2 linked regions of the Lujinxingia vulgaris genome follow. Each later gene encodes a partner of the first gene's protein in a complex. Links are inferred from orthologs where the notes say so. Each region holds a gene or a part of one and is shown on either strand. Other genes may lie near its edges. The genes, in order: tsaD and tsaE.

Region 1 (5,727 bases):
TGGATGCGAGGAAAGAGGCCAAAGGCGCAGAGGGCAAAGATCAAAAGCGCGGGCAGATCCCAGGGGCGAATCAAGATGGCGTCGGGGCGGGTGGTCTGCGGAAGATCGAGGTAAGAGGCCAGCCCCAGCAGCGTCAGGGCCAGTGTGCCAAAGAGGGCGAAGACGCCGAGCATAAAGCCGGGGCGAAGCAGGGCGAGCTGGCGTCGGGGCCATAAGAGCAGCACGCCGGCGCCCAGGATGAGCAGGGCGTTGAGGTGGCGGGTGATCGTCCAGGTGAAGGGGATGTAATTCTCGATGTCGCGCGCGGCGTAGAGAGCGCCGTCGACGGTGAGGGCCTGGATGATGGCGACAAAGCCCGACCAGAAGAGGGTGATGCTGATGACCGAGGTCAGCGCGGAGCGGCGCACCAGAAAGCGGGCGAGGCTTAAGGTTGCCGAGCTTAGTGCGAGGATGCCGCCGAGCATCAAGAGTGTGCTGTGGGTAAAAGCTCCGCGCAGAGTGCCCAGAGTCTCTGCCGCTGAGGGCAGCGGCAGGCTCAGGCTAAATCCCATCGCGATGGCCAGCGCCGGGAGCACACAGACCAGGATGAGCAGGGCGAAGAGTGCGGCGAGTCGTCCCGGTGGTGTGGTGCGTTGAGCGATGGGTGGGTAGGGTTGAACCGTCACATCGAGCTCCCCTGCAGGGCGAATTTCAAGGCGCGCTGACGGGGAGGGGCTGGCGCGCTACGATAGCGCCTGGTCGATGGATGCGGGACCTCCCTGCATCAAAAGTTAGGCACCCGACCCCGATGTCCCACGCGGGCGTGTGGTGCGCGCGTTGAGAGAAGTGATGAAGTTAAGCACCTACCATCAGCAGAGCCGCGATACCTGGCATAGTCTTGTGCTGGTGATGCCGCTTTTTGTGCTCTATCAGCTCGGGGTGTTGTGGACCGGCGGGGTGCGAAACGGCGTCGACTTTATGACCGATACGCTCTGGTGGGCGGTGGGCGGGGAGCTTCACTACTACCTGGGCGTGCATGTGGGGGTGTTGTTACTGATGGTGGTCGCGGCGGTGATGCTGCGCAAAAAAGAGCGGCTGCGGCTGAGGGTGTGGCCAGCGGTGGTGGCGGAGAGCGCGGTGTATGCGTTCTTCTTCGGCGCGGCGATCGTGGCGATTATGGACGCGCTGGGCTTGAGCGCGCTCCTAAGTGTGGGCCTGAGCGTGGGTGGGGAGGCCTCGGTGCTCGATAATCTGGTGCTCAGCGCGGGGGCGGGGCTCTATGAGGAGCTCGTCTTCAGGCTGGGGCTGATGGGCACGATGGTGTGGCTGGGCCACCGGGTGGTGGGCTGGCCCAGGTGGTGGGCGGCGCTGTGGGCGGTGGTGCTCTCCAGTGTGATCTTCAGCGCGGTGCATCATATGGGGCCGCTTGGCGAGGAGTTTGCGATGGGGGTGTTTGTCTTTCGGGCCATCGCCGGGGTGTTGCTGGCGTTGATCTTCTATTTGCGCGGGTTTGCAGTCGCGGTGTACACCCATGCTCTCTATGACGTGCTGGTGCTTGTGATCCTCGCATCAAACGGGTGAGATGCCCGGCCCAGCTCCGATGCCCGGGAGTCCTTTGTTATGATGCTCAACGCCTCAGAGCTGCTGGTGGTCGCCGCGATCATTTTCGTGGTGGTCGGCCTGCAGAAGTTGCCGCAGATCAGCGCGGCGGCCGCGCGCCTTCGGTTGAGTTTTCAGAAGGGGCTGGCCGATGATGTGATCGATGTGAGCTCGACCTCCGGTGAGCTCGACCACGAAGAAGCCTCCGGCGAGTCGACGGAGCCGACGCAGACGAGAGAGTCATGATGATAGTGGCCGAGGTGGTATCCGGCTTTACGTGGACCCCGCTGACCTTTTACGCGGCCGCGGCGCTGGCGCAGCTGGTCGTGATTTTGCTGAGCTTTCGCTTCACCCAGCTCAACCCGGATTACAACACCTTTGCGAGCGCGCTTGTGGTGGTGGTGCCGGTGAACGTGCTGGCGTATCTGACGCGGGATTTCGGGGTGACCGGGGTGCTGATCGTCGGGGCGACGCTCTTCGGGTTGCTGGTGGGCATCGCCCGCGGCGATGTCTTTCGCACCGGGGTGGCCTGGATGCTGTGCCTGGCAACGTACTGGGGCATGGCCAGCTACATTGTGCCGCAGGCCGACGGGCTGAGCCTGGAGCAGATCGGCGGGATGCCGAAGGTTCTGGTGCAGGGCGGGCTGGAGGCCGAGCCCTTCACGGAGAGTGATGTCGACAACCTCTCCAAAGGAAAGGGCGAGTAAGCCCAGAGCCCGGGAAGTCGGGCTTTTTCCAGACGAAGTTGACGCCAACGGGCGCGCCGATGCGGCGCGCCCGTTGGCGTTTTAGCGCTGGTTTTTCAGGGGGAAGTTGCGGGCGCGGGCGCTGTGGGCCTCAGCGCTGGTGCTGGGCGATGGTGGCGTCGACGTCTTTTTTGAGGGTGTCGAAGTCGACGTTTTCATCGAAGATCACGATCAAAAAATGATTCAGGCCGTGGCGGGTGATGTAGACGCACTCGCGGGCGTCGGCGCTGACTTTGCTCAGGTCGGTGAGGACGGTGGCCTCATTGGCGCCGGCGATCATGGAGCGGGCCTGGCCGCGGGTGGCCAGGGGGTTGCCCTGCTCATCGATGAGCACGAGTGCTTTGACGCGATCGTGGCGGAGCAGGGCGTCGAGGATCTGGGGAGCGGGGGTGGTCACGGGGGAACTCCAGTGTGGCGTTAGCGGTGGGTGCGGGCCGGGGTGCGCTCGGAGTGGCCAAGGGGCATGCTGGATTGGGCGCGGATGGTGTGGCCGACAAACTCCGAGTCGCCCTCAAGCTGCAAGTAATGCTCGGCGATGGGGCCGAGCATCGCGGCGTTGTCGGTGCAGAGCGAGGGGGGCGCCACAAAGAGCTCGAGTCCTTCGGCCTGGCAGGCCTCTTGAGCGCGCTGTCGCAGCCGGCTGTTGCAGGCCACCCCGCCGGAGAGCACCAGGCGTTTGAGTTTGTGCGCCTCACAGGCGTTAAGCGCCTTGAAGAGGAGCACGTCGACGACGGCCTCCTGGAAGGAGGCGCAGAGGTCGTTGAGCTGCTGCCCCTCGGGGATGCCGTGGGCGTCGATGTGCTGGGCGACGGCGGTTTTGAGGCCCGAAAACGAGAAGTCGAAGTTTTTGCGCGTCCACATCGGGCGCGGAAACTCAATGGCGTCGGGGCGGCCATCTTTTGCGAGGCGGTCGATGGCCACGCCGCCCGGATAAGGCTGCCCGAGCATGCGCGCGACCTTATCAAAGGCCTCGCCGGCCGCATCGTCGCGGGTGCGACCCAGGAGCTCGTAGTTGCCCAGGCCGCGCACGATGTAGAGGTCGGTGTGGCCGCCGCTGACGATGAGCCCCAGGTAGGGAAATTCGGGGTTTTTGACGGTGTCGCCTTCGAGCAGCACCGCGGTGAGGTGGCCTTCGAGATGGTTGAGGCCCACCACCGGCTTGTTGAGCGCGAAGGCCAGGGCGCGGGCGGTCTCAATGCCTACCAGCAGGCTTCCGACAAGGCCGGGGCCGCAGGTCACGCCAAAACCCTCGACGGCGTCGAGGGTGAGCCCGGCGTCATCGAGGGCCTCGTTGAGGACCTGGTGGATGTCGCGGATGTGGTTGCGGCTGGCCAGCTCCGGAACCACCCCGCCGTAGCGGCGATGGATGGGGATCTGGCTGGCGACTGCGTTGGCCAGGATCTGGCGGCCGTCTTTAATGAGCGCGACGGAGGTCTCGTCGCAGCTCGATTCGATGGTCATGACCAGCATGGTGCTGCCTGTGGTGCAAGAGGTGCAAAGGCTTAGAACTGCGACTCAAGGATGGCGCGGACCTCGTCGGCGCTCTGGCCTTCGGGCTCGATCTCCAGAAACTTCTCGTAGGCGCCTTTGGCCTGATCGCGGCGACCGGCCAGCTGGTAGGCGGTGGCGAGCTCCAGGTAGAAGGCGCCGGTGCGCATGCCCAGCCGCTCGGCGCGGGTGAGGTTTTCGATGGCCTCGGAGTTTTTGCCGTCGTAGAGGGCGGCCTGACCGTGCAGGAAGGCGACCTGGCGGTTGTTGGGGGCGCGCTTGCTCAAATCGCGGGCCAGGGGAAGGGCCTCATCAATACGCTCGCGCTGGACCATGGTGCGCAGGCGTTGGATGTCTTCGTTGACCGTGGTCTCGCGGTCAGGGGCCGGGGTGGTCTCAGCGGCGCGAAGTTCTTGTTCCTCGGGGGCCACAGCCGCGTTTGCAGGGGCAGCCTCCTCGGCGGGTTGCTCCTGTGCGGCGGCCACTTCGGCAGCGGCGGCTTCTTCGGCGGCCTGATCTTCGGCCGAGGGCGCGGCGGCGTCGCTGGCGGCGCGCTCGCTGGCGAGCTCCACGGCGGCGGCTTCGGCCGACATGCCTTCGAGGCGCGCGCGGGCCAGAGCCTGATCGAGATCAAGGCCGGTGGGCTCTTCGTCTTGAGCGACCTCCCCGCCAGCTTGAGGCTCCTCCACTTCGACCGCAGGCTCCTCAGGCTCAGGTTCGGGCTCCTCGGCGCTGGCCACCTCCTCCGGGATCGCGTCGGCCGGCTCCGGGCCCGACGACATCTGCATCGCTACCAGCGTGATGGCCACAAGCGCCATGATCGCCGCGACGATCACCCACAACTTCCAGCTCTTCGACTCTCCGGCCAGTTCCTCGCCAAGATCGTCGTATTCATGGAGGTTTTCGCCCTTCTGAAAGAACGAGGCCTCGGAGAGCGCGCCGCCCAGCTGCACGCGGGGGCGAGCGTTGGGGGTGTGGTCGGCGTCGGTGAGGGTGGAGACGGGTTTGGATTCGGACTCAGACTCGGACTCGTTCTCGTTCTGGTCCTGGTCCTCGTTCTGGTCCTGGTCCTTGTGCTGGTCCTGGTCCTCGTGCTGGTCCTGGTCCTCGTGCTGGTCCTGGTCCTCGTGCTGGTCCTGGTCCTCGTGCTGGTCCTGGTCCTCGTGCTGGTCCTGGTCCTCGTGCTGGTCCTGGTCCTCGTGCTGGTCCTGGTCCTCGTGCTGGTCCTGGTCCTCGTTCTGGTCCTGGTCCTCGTTCTCGTTCTGGTCCTCGTTCTCGTTCTGGTCCTGGTCCTCGTTCTGGTCCTGGTCCTCGTGCTGGTCCTGGTCCTCGTGCTGGTGCTCGGACTCGTTCTGGTGCTCGCTCTCGGTGTTCTTTTCGGCGAGGTAGGTGTCGAGGTCGGGGTCGGTATCGACCTGTTTGGCGCGGGCGTCGGCGTCCTGAGGTTGGGGGGCATCGCCCTCCTCGAGGGAGGTGTGGGCGGTGCTGGGGTCGATCATCGGAGCGGGGGTGGGCTCGTCGTCTTCGAAGGCGGAGCCGGGTGCGGTGGTGCCGGAGGCGCGACGCTTTTTGAGGGTGTATTCGGTGGAGACGATGGTGTTGTCGGCGCTGTGACGCTGGACTGCGGGCAGGGTGGCTGTGTTGGATTCTTCTGTGTTTTCAGTGGGTTGCGGCTCTGCGTTTTCGTCGCTGTGTGAGGTGTCGAGGGGCTCGGGTTCGGACATCTCCTCGAGGTTGACCTCGGGGGCGAAGTCCGGGTTGGCGAAGGCGTCGTCGTCGGCGGCTTCGGGTTCGGCGGGGGTGTCAGCGGCGGGTTCGTCGTCGTGGGCGTCGGTGTCTTCGAGGGCCTGGGCCTGAAGCTCGGCGTCGTCTTCGCGGGCCTTTCGGGCCTCGTCGCGGGCGCGTTTGATCTCGT
Region 2 (5,837 bases), on another replicon or contig:
TGCCGGCAGTCCGGTTCCACCGATCCCGCGCCGACCTGCTGCCCGGTAAAGGGATCCCAGATGCGTCCGTCCCGAATTCCGGTGATCGCACCGAAGGCGATCGGCAAGAAGACCAGCACCGCCGTGCCGAAGAAGACCACATAGCCCAGCCGGCGCGCCTTACGCGTGACGTTCTGGAGGCGCTGCTCGCGGGGGCTCAACGCAGTCGAACTCGGCGGGGTCTTCTCGGCCATGGGCAACTCTTCGGGCTCTGGAGGAATGCACGCTCAGCAATGCCTCTTCCATAATCGAAGGGCCGCGCGGGCGCAATCGCCCGGCGGCCCATCAACGCGCAGTGCGCTCGTGCGCAAGGTCCGCTCAGCTGGCGGCCTCGTAATCTTCGTAGAGCTCGTCGACACCGGGCATCTCGCGAAGTCGCTCCCGGGCGATCTTCCAGGCGGCTTCCATGATCCAGCTCAACGAGCGATCCTGGCGAAGCGCCTCCTGCCGCATCTCATTGAGAAGCTCTTCGGGCAGGTACAGGGTCATCTTCTTTTTGGTGGCCATTGAGTCCTCCGTGACTTCGGCGCATCGTCGGGTGCCAGGGCGAGGCCGCGTTCCACCGCGCCTCTCCCACATCGGAGGCACACCCTATGCGAGGCGGCGCGGCGGTCAAAAATTTTGTACGAAAGATCTTCACCTCGTCGTTCTCACCCTGAGCCCCCATGCCGAACTCCCAGACACTTAAAGCACTACTTAAAGAAACCATGGCGCAATGCGACCACCTCGCCCGTCGCGACCATGATCCGGTGGGCCGCGTCTGGGAGTACGAGCGCGATGAGGATCGGGAGGTCGCCGCACTTGTGGCAAGCTCGCTGGCTTACGGCCAGGTTAAGGTCTTGCGCGAGGCCATCGTGCGCGCGCTTTCGCCCCTGGGGCCCCACCCTGCCCACACGCTCCGGGTGGCCCCGCTTGAGGATCTTGCAACGCGCTGGCCCGCGTTCACCTACCGCATGACCCGCGGCGAGGATCTGGCCGACCTCGCGGTAGCCCTGGGAACGACGCTGCGCCGGGAAGGAAGCCTCAGCGAACTCTACCGCCGTGGCCTCCCCGAAACCGATGGTTTAAGCGCCCGCGAGCGCCACCTGCATGCCGCGTCCAACTTCGTGCAGACACTGCGTCAGCGCCGTGCGCGCCAGGAGCTCTCGCGCGGGTTTCGCTACCTGCTCCCCGACCCGGCCGATGGCAGCACCTGCAAACGCCTGCACCTCTTCTTTCGCTGGATGAGCCGCGGCCCCGACGGCATCGATCTGGGCTTATGGCCCTCCCTCTCGCCCGACGCGCTTGTGATGCCCCTGGACACCCACACCGGTCGCCTCTGCCGCTACCTGGGGCTGCTCACCCGAAAGACGCTCGACGCCCGCGCGGCGATCGAGGTCTCCGAGCGGCTGGCCTCGCTCGACGCTCAGGATCCCCTCAAATATGACTTTGCGCTCTGCCACCTGGGCATCGGTCGGCGCTGCATTCACCGCCGCTCCGACGAGCACTGCCCGGGGTGCCCGATTGAGGCGGCGTGCACGCTCTAGACCGCACCAGACAACGACTTCGGCGCCTATCCGCGCATTGAAGCGATGGCGTCGACCACCACTACATCATAGCCCAGCACCAGCTGCGTAAAGGCAAATCCCGCCGCGCCAAAGACGAGCATCGCCAGCGCCAGGATCACGGTGAGCTCGAACCATCGCCGCCCTGGCGAGACGATCGCGGCCAGCGCGATGCCCAGAAAAAGCGCGATCGTAGCGATCCAGAAGATCAACGCCGGCTGCACCGTTGTGATCACCACCACCGGGTTCATCGCTCATCCTCGGGGCTCAAGCCCTCGCCCTCGGCCAACGCCTGCCGCGAGATGTGGCCCAGGTTGAAATAGTTCACCGTGATATGCGCGATCACCGGCGCAAGCACCGAACCGGTGTAGAGGTACATCAGCCCGAAGATCGCGCCCAGCCCCAGCGCCATGTATGTCCAGGGCCGAAAGGTATCGCGCTCCGGGCCAATATGAATAAGCCCAAAAATCACGCTCGCCAGCACAAGCCCCACCCAGTCGCCGTAAGGACCGGCCCATCCGGCGGTGCTGAAGGCCTGCTGTAAAAAGCCCCGAAAAAAGATCTCTTCAGCAACCCCGCTGGTCAGCGCCAGAACCTGCACCTGTCCGGGAGTCATGGGACCGAGCATGCCCGCAAAAGCATCCCCGAGGTTGCGGCCCCAGGCGGTGTAGCGTTCCACCAGCCGCGAGGCGACCACCGCTCCGAGCCCCACCGCGGCACCCAGCGCGGCATGCATCGCGGTGGCGCCCTGCAACTTCTCCGGCCAGACCAGCAGGTTTAAGTCCAGCCACACCACGCCCAGAAGCCAGGCCACGCCCAGCATCGCGCCGTAAAAGATCAGCGCGGCAAAGACGCTCGGTGCTCCGGAGAGCTGGGGATCGTCGGGTTGCTGACTCAAATCTCCTCCGACGTCTCTCCCAGAAGCCGGTTGGCCTGCTGTTCAAGCTCCGGGGAGCGCTCGGTGCCGCGAAAACGCACGATAAGCCCGCTGCACGGGTGCTTTCGCCAGTCCAGGTGAAAGCGCTGGTTTCGTTGAACCCGAAAATAGTCGTTGAGCTGGTCGGCCAGAAACTCGATCACCGCCAGCAGCCGGTCGCGTGGCGAAGTTGCGGCGAGGAAGGCGGCGTCCTGATCCTGGACGATGGCGGCGCCTTCGAGCTCCAGGGCAAAACGCTTATCGGCGCTGGTGAGTTTGAGGCAGGCAAAGACAAAATCGGACTCTTCTTCCACCCGCAGCCCGATGCGTTCGCCGGGGCGAAGATAGGCGTGGTAGCGGGTGCGAAGGCGCGACTCGATCTTCCGTCGGGCCGCCACCGGCAGCACCACCTCGGCCTGCGGGGTCGGGGTGTCATTGGGGGTCGCGCTCATGGGTAGATCCTTCAGGTGATGTCGTTGAGATCGGAGCCGATGCGCTCCACCAGGGCGTGGTACGCCTCGCTGGCGAAGATGCGTGCCTGGCGGCCATCGCCCTGGCGCAGAAGTTCCACAACCACGCCCTGGCCGGGCCAGGCGTGGGGGATGCGGTCGAGCCACTCCACGCAGACCAACGTCTGAGGGCGGTCGATGTAGTCCCAGTAGGCCAGCGACTCCAGATCGTCGTAATGCTCCAGGCGGTAGAGGTCCATATGCACAAGCTCGCCCTCGGCGCCGTACTCCTGCACCAGCGCATAGGTGGGGCTTGAGACCTCGTCGGGGGCGATGTCCATGCCCTCGGCCAACCCCTTGATAAGCGTCGTCTTTCCGGCACCGAGGTCGCCGACGAGGCCCAGGAAGCCCTCGCCGCGCTCACGCATCGCCTCACCCAGCGCGCGCCCGAGGTTCAGGGTCGCCGGCTCGCCATCAAGCGTCAGCTCGGTGCGCGGCTGCGCACCGAGGTTGTTATAGTCGCCCGGCGAGAAGTTCGGGCGCTCACGGGTCGTCATGCTGCCACCTGCGGGTTCACTGCACGTAGAGGGGGAACTCCACACCGCGGTTGGAGATGGCGCCGTGCTCGGGGAACTTCATCGCACGGAAGCGCTGGATCATGCACTGGCCAACCTCGCGGCTCTGGTACTGACTTTCCTTGATCTGCACACCGCCGGTGGTGCCGGAGGGGCGGATAAAGAACTGCACCGTCAGCCCCTTAAAGGAGCTGTTTCGGTTGAGCTCGGAGCGAATGCAGTCGGTCATCGCGTTGAAGTCGCTCATAATAACGCGGTTGATCTCCTGGTCGCTCAGGTGCTTGGACGAGCCCGAGAAGTTGGCCATATCGACATCGGCCTCACGCTGCCCGGAGCCGCCGCCGGCCGCAGCTTTGCCCGAGGCGCGCTTGCCACCGGCGCCGCGCACTTTCTTGAGTGTGCGCGCGATCTCCTCCTCGCTGGCGCGAGGGTTAAAGATGCTCTGCAGAAGGTCGGAGTCGACCGCCACCGCCTGAAACTCCGAGGGCGGTGGCAGGAAGGTATAATCCAGCGACGCGAAGGCCTGCTCCAGAGGCATCGGCTCCGGGTCGGGCTGCTGCAGCCAGAACCAGCCCATCGCCGCCAGCACCACGAGCCCGGCAACAATGGAGACGACCAGCGCGGCAAGGCCACCTTTCTTGACCTTACGCTGCAGCTCGGCGCGGGCTTCGGCCTCACGCCGGCGGCGCTCTTCACGCTCCGGAATGTAGGCTTCGACCTCGGCGGTGAACGCCTCCATCTCGATGAGACGGCAACGCTGCTGGGTGAAGCGGTCGAGCACCAGCGAGTTCTCGTCGATCTCGTCGGCGCGAAGCTGATCGATGATCTGCTTTTCGGTAAAGGGGCCGTAGTCGAGGCCGCTCTTCTGCACGAGGTAGCGCTCGGCCTCGGCCTCATCGGCCGGGGGCGGCGCGATGTCACCGACGTCGAAAAGATCAAAGAGGCTGTCGCCCTCCTCGCTCTCAGCCACGGCCGGCTCCACCGGCAGCGCGCCGGGAGGGGCCGCGCCGCTTAAGCGCGCGCCGGCGTCGCGGGCGATTTCCTCAAGCTCATCGCGGAAGTGCTGCGCGGAGCGCGGTCGCTGCGTGCGATCGGCGGAGAGACACGCCGAGACCAGGCTGAAGAGCGCCGGCGGGTATTTGGCAAGCCCGTCGAGCGCCATCTCGTGGGCCTGCTTTCGCTCACTGGGAAGACCGGTGGGGTTGAGCAGCTCTGCGGCGATCATGCCCAGGCTGTAGAGGTCGGCCGCGGCGCTCAGGTTCCCCGGCGACTCAGCCACCTCCGGCGCCACGTAGATGCTGTCATGAAAAGGCCCCTCCCCTCGTCCGTGAAGAAAGGTGCTGACCATGCGGCCGAAGGCCAGGTTCCCCACTTTCACCACGCCCTGCTTGTTGACGTAGATGTTGTAAGGCGTGAGCACCCCGTGGCTGGTTTTGCGCTCATGCACCGCCGAGAGTGCGCTGCAGACGTGGGCGAGCACTGTGAAGGTGTCACGAATGCTCAGCGTGCGCCCCTCTTCGCGTCTCTGGGCCACGAGCTGCGAGAGCGTAGACCCCTCCACGAACTCCATCGCGATAAAAATCTCGCCATTCTGGGTGCGCCCCATCCCCACCGCACCGGTGAGGTTTCGGTGGTCGATGCTCCCGGCCAGGCGCACCTCGGCGCTGAGTTTTGCGAAGGCGTCGTCGCCCGGGAAGGGCATCTCGAGCACCTTCACAACGACCGGCGACTGCGTCTGACGATCGTTGCAGAGGTAGCTGACCCCACCGCCGGAGCTTCCCAGATAGCGCTCCACCACGAAGCGTCCACCGACGGCATCGCCGGTTTTCAGAGTCGCGGCCTCCGGCGCCTGGGTGCTGCCGCGAACGCCGGGTGCCTGACGCCGAACGGCGGGCCTGGGAGGCGGTCCGGGAGGTTTCGCCCCGGGAGCCGAAGGCTTGCGCCCGGCGGGCGTCAACGGCGGGGGAACGCGCGGCGGCTTATTCGACGACTCACTCATCGCTCAACCTTCCCTTCTTCCTCGGAGTGCTCAGTGCTTTCCTCGGCGGCAGGCGCCTCTTCGGGGGCGGCCTGCGGCTCCTTATCCTCGCGATGAAGGGGCACCAGCACCTGCTCGGTGTCCACCTCGTCCAGCGGCAGATCAACGTACCAGCGACCGCCCTGATAGACCATCGTCGCGTTGCCCGTGCGATCATCGAGCATGCGCAGCGCAAGCTCCACGCGGCTGCCCTCCTCGAGCGGATCGGGAAGCTCGCCAACGACCTCAACCTCCTGGAGCTCGTGGGGGTTATCGAGACGGGTCACGATCAACATG

Evidence for each region.
Region 2: the proteins of tsaD (region 1) and tsaE are in contact, whole or in part, in a crystal structure (PDB 6N9A), measured with the Thermotoga maritima proteins. The link is inferred for Lujinxingia vulgaris from one-to-one orthologs. Residues at the interface, in WP_004082750.1 of Thermotoga maritima: Cys10, Asp11, Arg49, His50, Leu82, Gly84, Gly135, Gly136, Glu154, Thr155, Leu156, Asp157, Asp158, Ser159, Glu162, Asp165, Lys166, Arg169, Leu170, Tyr175, Lys213, Thr214, Leu217, Tyr218, Gln221, Arg222, Asn324; in WP_004082108.1 of Thermotoga maritima: Leu37, Gly38, Lys46, Lys57, Val59, Lys60, Ser61, Thr63, Phe64, Thr65, Leu66, Met67, Val69, Pro71, Tyr82, Arg83, Leu84, Asp86, Asp88, Phe89, Asp93, Ile128, Asp130, Glu131, Arg134.

What each region holds. Positions count from the first base shown.
Region 1 is NZ_VOSM01000005.1:219,727-225,453, reverse strand. Bases 1,769-4,651 are described here. They hold tsaD (tRNA (adenosine(37)-N6)-threonylcarbamoyltransferase complex transferase subunit TsaD), read right to left. Parts: upstream 3,795-4,651; coding sequence 2,742-3,794; downstream 1,769-2,741. Other genes in these bases: FRC98_RS12310 (response regulator), read right to left, coding at 3,827-4,651; FRC98_RS12320 (hypothetical protein), read right to left, coding at 2,416-2,721; FRC98_RS12325 (hypothetical protein), read left to right, coding at 1,821-2,285; FRC98_RS12330 (twin-arginine translocase TatA/TatE family subunit), read left to right, coding at 1,769-1,824. Outside these bases: FRC98_RS12340 (two-component system sensor histidine kinase NtrB), read right to left, coding at 1-665; FRC98_RS12335 (CPBP family intramembrane glutamic endopeptidase), read left to right, coding at 829-1,560; more of FRC98_RS12330, read left to right, coding at 1,600-1,768; more of FRC98_RS12310, read right to left, coding at 4,652-5,727.
Region 2 is NZ_VOSM01000003.1:273,123-278,959, reverse strand. Bases 1,735-4,727 are described here. They hold tsaE (tRNA (adenosine(37)-N6)-threonylcarbamoyltransferase complex ATPase subunit type 1 TsaE), read right to left. Parts: upstream 3,506-4,727; coding sequence 2,963-3,505; downstream 1,735-2,962. Other genes in these bases: FRC98_RS08145 (protein kinase domain-containing protein), read right to left, coding at 3,522-4,727; FRC98_RS08155 (hypothetical protein), read right to left, coding at 2,478-2,951; FRC98_RS08160 (CPBP family intramembrane glutamic endopeptidase), read right to left, coding at 1,831-2,481; FRC98_RS08165 (hypothetical protein), read right to left, coding at 1,735-1,834. Also shown: FRC98_RS08180 (hypothetical protein), read right to left, coding at 1-233; FRC98_RS08175 (TIGR04563 family protein), read right to left, coding at 358-546; FRC98_RS08170 (TIGR02757 family protein), read left to right, coding at 705-1,565; more of FRC98_RS08165, read right to left, coding at 1,592-1,734; more of FRC98_RS08145, read right to left, coding at 4,728-5,522; FRC98_RS08140 (hypothetical protein), read right to left, coding at 5,519-5,837. UniProt on the Escherichia coli protein: Required for the formation of a threonylcarbamoyl group on adenosine at position 37 (t(6)A37) in tRNAs that read codons beginning with adenine.